2 linked regions of the Algoriphagus sp. Y33 genome follow. Each later gene encodes a partner of the first gene's protein in a complex. Links are inferred from orthologs where the notes say so. Each region holds a gene or a part of one and is shown in the gene's direction. Other genes may lie near its edges.

Region 1 (4,016 bases):
TGGGGCTGCTAATTGTTGTATTGGCTTTTGCTATTCCATTTGCCTTTTTGATGGATTGGTTAGGCGCAGATCAGTTTGATTCAATAATGGAACAAATGCTGGCTGAGAACAAGTTGCAGGTAGTTTTTGCTGTGGTTTTCTTGGCTCCTTTACTAGAGGAATTGATTTTTAGACTTCATCTTGATTTGAAAATAACATCTATTTGCTGGGGGTTGGGCATGTCTATTCTAATGATTAGTCAACAATGGTATGTAACAGCTGTATTTGTAGTTTACCTTGTCTACCTGCTAATTAGAGTAATGCGACAGCAGCCCCCGAACCTCAAATTTGTTGTCTTCATCTCCTCAACTTTCTTCGCTTTAATCCATTTGGGAAATTTTTCTAATTTTGAATTAGCAGACCATTTTTACTGGATTCCTTTTCTGGTAGCGGCTCAGTTTTTCATAGGGTTGATTCTCAGCTATATTCGGCTCACTCATGGGATTTGGTAGGCGATTTTGTTCCACGCAGTCTATAATGCAATCCTGATCATTCCCACTGTTTTACTTTATGAGTCTTGAATACTTCCCGGAAGAATTAAGAAATTAAATGATTGTGTCTATATCAGCCTCCCTAATCTCCTTTTTCCGGTTTTTTATTTCACCCGGTTCCCGTATTTTTGGACTTCCTTTACAATACGTATTACCAACATTTATTTATGGCATATCTATTTACCTCAGAGTCCGTTTCTGAGGGGCATCCTGATAAAATCGCAGATCAAATTTCTGACGCGTTAATTGACAATTTTTTGGCTTTTGACCCAAACTCTAAAGTAGCTTGTGAGACATTGGTCACAACAGGTCAGGTGATTCTTGCAGGTGAGGTGAATTCCGATATCTACTTGGATGTACAGAAAATCGCGCGTGATGTGATCAATAGAATCGGCTACACCAAAAGCGAATACATGTTTGAAGGGAACTCATGCGGAGTGCTTTCTGCAATTCATGAGCAGTCTTCCGAAATCAATCAAGGTGTAGTTCGTCAGAGTCCTGAGGAGCAGGGTGCGGGAGATCAGGGGATGATGTTTGGCTATGCTACCAACGAAACCGAAAATTACATGCCATTGGCTTTGGATCTTTCTCATATGATCCTTCGTGAATTGGCAGAACTGAGAAGAGAGAATAAAGATATCACCTATATCCGGCCTGACTCAAAAGCTCAGGTGACTATAGAATACAGTGACGATAATGTACCTCAGCGGATTGAGGCTATTGTAGTTTCCACGCAGCATGATGATTTTGACGAAGAGGAAAAAATGCTTGCGAAAATCAAATCAGATATCATTTCCATCTTGATTCCAAGAGTGGTAGCGAAACTGAAGCCGGAAATTCAGAAGCTTTTCACTTCAGAAATTAAGTACCACATCAACCCAACAGGGAAATTTGTAATTGGCGGACCACATGGAGACACTGGTCTGACGGGTAGAAAAATCATTGTGGATACTTATGGGGGAAAGGGCGCTCATGGTGGAGGGGCTTTTTCAGGAAAAGATCCTTCGAAAGTAGACCGCTCTGCTGCCTATGCTACGCGTCATATTGCTAAGAATATGGTTGCGGCAGGAGTTGCAGATGAGGTTTTGGTACAGGTTTCTTACGCTATCGGAGTAGCTAAGCCAATGGGTATTTACATCAATACTTACGGAACTGCCAAAGTGAACTCAAGCGATGGGGCTATAGCGAAGAAAATTGAGGAAATTTTCGATATGCGTCCATATGCGATCGAGCAACGCTTAAAGCTGAGAAATCCTATCTATGAAGAAACTGCCGCTTATGGTCACATGGGGAGAACCAATGAAGTCGTGACCAAAACTTTCTATTCCCCTTACAGGGATGAGATCAAACTTGATGTTGAGTTGTTCACGTGGGAAAAACTGGACTACGTGGACAGAATAAAAAAAGCATTTGAGCTATAAAAACAAAGGCTTCCGGAAGAACTGGAAGCCTTTGTTTTTAACTTCGGTCTTCAAAACATCTCTTCAATCAACTCCGTATAAAAATCCCTCACTTCCATTCCGATTGCCCGTACTTGCTGGGAAATCAGACTAGTTTCAGTTTGCCCCGGCACCGTGTTTATTTCGATAAAATAGAATTTTCCGGTTTCATTTTGAAGAAAATAGTCAATGCGGACAGCACCTTTACAGTTGAGCTTTTCATAGATTTTTGGGATAATACGATTCACGCGAGTTGACTCTTCCTCTGATTGTCTACCGGGAGTGATTTCTTCCGTTACACCGGCAACGTATTTAGCTTCGTAATCAAAAAACTCTTTGCTACTGACGATCTCAGTGGCCGGAAGAACGGTGATTTCTCCCTTTCCTCTGTAGCATCCAATCGAAAACTCACGACCGGATACGAATTCTTCCACCAATACCTGTGAATCTTCTGCAAAGGCTTTTTCCAAGGCTTCCGGCAATTCTTCCCAGGTTTTTACTTTGCTCATGCCAATGGAACTCCCGCCATTGTTAGGCTTGATGAAAAGCGGTAGGGTCAGCTCATTTCCCACCCGTTTGAGATTTGCCGGAGAGTTTTCAAAAAGCTGAAGCGATTTGGCAATGTGCAATTCCTCTATATCATCCACAATGGCTTTGGTGTAGCCTTTGTTCATGGTGATAGCAGATGTTAATTGATCGCAGGTCGTATAGGGTAATCCGATCATATCGAAATAGCCTGCGAGTTTCCCATCTTCTCCCGGTGAACCATGAAGGATATTGAAGACTCCATCAAACGTGATTTTATCATCGCCAATCCGGATGCTGAAGTCATTCAGATCTATCGGAATTTTTTCTCCCGAAACGGAAAGAAAATGCCAATCCCCAGGATAAATCAGAATTTTGTAAACGTCGTAAAGATTTCGGTCAATGGTTTTTTCCACCACAGCGGCACTTTTCAGAGAAATCACAGATTCTCCAGTATATCCACCTGTCACCAGGGCGATTTTTCTCTTCATTAGGTATTAGAATTAACGGTACGAATTACTTGAATTTTTCGTGATTTCCCGCAGATTGTTGCGGATAACTCTAACAGATTATAAACGACTGGCAATTTAAGTTTCTTGCCCGCAGATAAAAGCAGATAATTTACGAAGATTATATCCTGTCTCCCGCAGATTGACGCAGATAACAAGCGCAGATTTTCGCAGATGCTTAGGCTTGGGAATAAAAAATCAGCGAAGATCAGCGTATTTTCAGCGCGTATCAGCGGGGAAATTGAAGTCTTTTTCGGCGTAAATCAGCGGGAAAATTTTTGTCAATTAGACTTTAACGGGAAGATACTACGCCAGCTTAATCTGATCCAGATAGAATTTCATTCTTGTATGATCGCGTGGCAAAAAGTCAATCTTATCGATTTTGTCCTGCTTGTGATTGTAGAATACCTCCACGTATTCATTTTCCAGCAAATACAAATTCACCTTATGCTTGTAATAGCGGATAGCCACAACGAAAGTACCTTCGGTGTAGAGGGTTGCTATTTTTTTGTGGAAAGGAAGATTGGTGAATTCTTCTTTGCTCATAATCTTCAATTGCTTTCGTTAAGGTAAGGAAATGAAACGCTTTTTTTGACAAAAAAAGATTGATTCCTGTTCGGCTTCGACTTATACTTGAAAGAACAAAAACCACTATGCTGCGCAAACAATTCCGTTTTACCGCTTTTTTTCTTGTTTTAGGATTGATGCTTGCCGCATCCTGCGCATCCAAAAAGAAAGTAGCGAATGAGCCTTTTAATACTGTGATTCAGACTGCTAGAAGCTATACGGGAACTCCCTATAGGTATGGTGGAACTACCCGCTCGGGGATGGATTGCTCTGCTTTAGTTTATCATTCTTTTTATTCCGTAGGAGTTACCATGCCCAGAATTTCGGCAGATCAAAGCAAAATGGGTAAGAGTATCCGCACCAACGAGATCAAACCCGGTGATATATTATTTTTTGCTACGGGGAAAAAAAAGAAGGGGGTGACCCATTCCGGAATCGTGACTGAG
Region 2 (3,498 bases), 3.9 Mb from region 1 along the record:
CTCGAAATCAATGTGGCCCTCGGTGATCCAGTTTTTCGGTAGTGTCTTCATAGCAAATAGGTTTGGCAATAATTTACAAAATTCTGACAATTTTGAAGAGCCCTTAGCAAAAATGGCAGTCATCTCTGCCAAAAAAAATCCTAATCCATGCTGAATTCCCCAAGATTGACAGCCGGTTTGTCAGCCTTTCTCTTTATTCCTTCCTTGGCACAAGAAGTGCTATTAGGCAAATACATTTTAATCTAACCTTTAAACGAATTTATATTATGTCAAATGTGAACATCAAACCTCTTGCAGACAGAGTTTTGGTACAACCTGCTGCAGCTGAAGAGAAAACAGCATCCGGCCTTTACATTCCGGATACCGCTAAAGAAAAGCCACAAAAAGGTACCGTAGTGGCAGTAGGAAATGGCAAAAAAGATGAGCCTTTAACTGTAAAAGTTGGAGACACCGTGCTGTACGGAAAATATTCCGGTACAGAATTAAATGTAGAAGGAAGTGATTATCTCATCATGAGAGAGTCTGACATCTTCGCTATCCTTTAATTAATCATCCCTAATTATCGTTAACCAAAATAGTTAAAAAAATGGCTAAGCAATTATTTTTCAATACAAGTGCAAGAGATCAGCTGAAAAAAGGCGTTGATGCGCTTGCAGATGCAGTAAAAGTGACTTTGGGACCAAAAGGTCGTAATGTAATTATAGACAAGAAGTTCGGAGCTCCTACGATCACCAAAGATGGTGTGTCTGTAGCCAAAGAAATCGAACTCGCCGAGCCAATCGAAAATATGGGTGCGCAGCTTGTAAAAGAAGTAGCTTCCAAAACTGCTGACAATGCAGGTGACGGTACTACTACTGCTACTGTACTTGCCCAATCCATCTTCGGCGTGGGTATCAAAAACGTAGCTGCCGGAGCTAATCCAATGGATCTTAAAAGAGGTATTGACAAAGCTGTATCTGCTGTAGTAAAACAACTTCAGGCTGATTCTAAGCAAATTTCTACTTCTAAAGAAATCGCTCAAGTAGCAACTGTATCTGCAAACAATGACGAGGAAATCGGAACCATGATTTCCAACGCAATGGACAAAGTAGGTAAAGACGGTGTCATCACCGTAGAAGAAGCAAAAGGTACAGAAACTGAAGTGAAAACTGTAGAAGGTATGCAGTTTGACAGAGGTTACCTTTCTCCTTACTTCGTGACCAACACAGAGAAAATGGAAGCTGAATTAGAGCAACCATACATTTTGATCTACGACAAGAAGATTTCTTCGATGAAGGAATTGCTTCCGGTTCTTGAGCCGGTAGCGCAATCAGGTAAGCCTTTGGTAATTATCTCTGAAGATGTAGACGGGGAAGCGCTTGCTACCTTGGTAGTAAACAAAATCAGAGGTGCTCTGAAAGTGGCTGCTGTCAAAGCTCCGGGTTTCGGTGACAGAAGAAAAGCAATGTTGGAAGACATCGCCATCCTTACCGGCGGAACGGTTATCTCTGAAGAAAGAGGTTTCAAATTGGAAAATGCAACTGTTGATATGCTCGGTAGAGCTGAGAAAATCAATATTGACAAAGACAATACAACTATTGTGAATGGTTCAGGAGATGCTGCTGCCATCAAAGGCAGAATCTCTGAGATCAAAGCTCAGATCGACAAAACTACTTCTGATTACGACAGGGAGAAATTGCAGGAAAGACTTGCTAAGCTTTCCGGCGGTGTAGCGATCCTTTATATCGGTGCAGCTACTGAAGTAGAAATGAAAGAGAAAAAAGACCGTGTAGATGATGCACTTCACGCTACTAGAGCAGCTGTTCAAGAAGGTGTGGTAGTAGGTGGTGGCGTAGCTCTGGTAAGAGCTGCTGAAGCACTTAATGATCTTAAAGGTCTAAACGAAGATGAGGATACAGGTATCAACATCATCAGACAGGCTATCGAATCTCCATTGAGAACTATCGTTTCCAATGCTGGCGGTGAGCCATCTGTAGTGATCAACAAGATCAGAGAAAACAAGGGTAACTATGGCTATAATGCCAGAACCGATGTTTACGAAGATCTCTTCAAAGCAGGTGTAATAGATCCTACTAAAGTAACTCGTCTGGCTCTTGAGAATGCAGCATCTATAGCAGCACTTCTTTTGACTACAGAATGTGTAGTAGCTGATGTGAAAGAAGATTCTCCTTCAATGCCTCCAATGGGTGGCGGTGGAGGAATGGGCGGCATGATGTAATCATCTCCCATGTCAAGACTAAAGGAGGTTTCCGTCAGGAACCTCCTTTTTTATTAGCTGAATAGTAGAGTTTAAAGGGATTTATAATAAAAAAGGCAGTTAAACTTTTTTCTTCAATCAGTATTAATTGTATTTTGGCTATACTTAACGGCTTCTTTTCTACTCTAAACCTCTAAATGATCCATTTTGACACCATTTTTCTAGTGGATGATGATCCCATAAATAATCTTATCAACAAAAGACTACTAGGAAAAGTTGATCTTGCAGAAAACATAGTTGAATTTCTGGAAGGCGCAGAGGCTTTGGTTAAACTCAATGATATTGACCCGACTCAATCAATCCTTATTTTTTTAGATATCAATATGCCGGTTTTGAATGGCTGGGAATTCTTAGATCGATATCAAGAGCTATATAGCGATAGATCCGATAAGATAGTCATTCTATCTAGCTCCATAGATTATCAGGATAGACTTAAGGCCAAAGAATACCAAGCGGTTTCCGGTTTTCTTGAGAAGCCTTTGACTTTGGAAAAAATAAAAATCCAAATGGAAAAATACGAGCGGGACTAGCTCTTACCTCCTCCATTCACACCATTTTTAACCTATCCATTTTCCCACAGCTTTAGGGTTTTGGTATCATTCCGTCATTTTCGTAAGGATTATCTTATTTTCTCAAGGTGTCTTCAATGAATTTTTTGACATCCTCACGGAAAAGCTTAGCTGAAGGCAAATCGGTGTACATCATATGGCCGGCTTCATAATAAGTCATGATGATCCGATCACTTGCGGACTTGGGAAGCCCCAAATGAGAAATGGAATGCTCAACACCATAAAACACGGTAGCAAGATCATAATACCCATTCATAATCAACACCTTAACATTCGGGTCTTTACTCATGGCATCTGCCATATCAGGAAGCGTAGTGACAGCTCCATCAGTTCCCCAGTACTGATTTCCTCTATGCGACCAGTCCCACTTAAATCCCTCCTTGCTATATGCTGAGGTAGAATAATTCAACTCCTTACTTACCCCCAAAGCTCCATGAAAATAATCCAAAAAACCCATGGTATAAGCAGGTGAAATTGCGTCACTTTGCGGGTCTGTAAATGCACGCATGGACATAGGATCCAGGTTAATTCCTTTGTATCTGGAGTCCAAGCGGCCTACGGTCATTTCCTCCTCCCGCAGCAATTCTTGAAAAAACTCTCCCGCATCCATTTTCAGGCCGGCTCTTTTCCATATAGCTGCTTCTATACCCGTGTAGGTCTGCAGTTTCTGCG

The links. The genes of interacting proteins can lie anywhere in the genome.
Region 2: the proteins of metK (region 1) and groL are in contact, whole or in part, in a cryo-EM structure (PDB 8P4O), measured with the Escherichia coli proteins. The link is inferred for Algoriphagus sp. Y33 from one-to-one orthologs.

The regions. Positions count from the first base shown.
Region 1 is NZ_CP061947.1:4,882,287-4,886,302, reverse strand. The notes cover bases 1-2,824. They hold metK (methionine adenosyltransferase), read left to right. Parts: upstream 1-697; coding sequence 698-1,951; downstream 1,952-2,824. Other genes in these bases: ID165_RS19870 (D-alanine--D-alanine ligase), read right to left, coding at 2,002-2,824; ID165_RS19880 (CPBP family intramembrane metalloprotease), read left to right, coding at 1-491. Outside these bases: more of ID165_RS19870, read right to left, coding at 2,825-2,985; ID165_RS19865 (hypothetical protein), read right to left, coding at 3,310-3,549; ID165_RS19860 (C40 family peptidase), read left to right, coding at 3,657-4,016. UniProt on the Escherichia coli protein: Catalyzes the formation of S-adenosylmethionine (AdoMet) from methionine and ATP.
Region 2 is NZ_CP061947.1:953,228-956,725, reverse strand. The notes cover bases 1-2,902. They hold groL (chaperonin GroEL), read left to right. Parts: upstream 1-586; coding sequence 587-2,218; downstream 2,219-2,902. Other genes in these bases: ID165_RS03935 (S10 family peptidase), read right to left, coding at 2,882-2,902; ID165_RS03940 (response regulator), read left to right, coding at 2,395-2,787; groES (co-chaperone GroES), read left to right, coding at 267-545; ID165_RS03955 (hypothetical protein), read right to left, coding at 1-51. Also shown: more of ID165_RS03935, read right to left, coding at 2,903-3,498.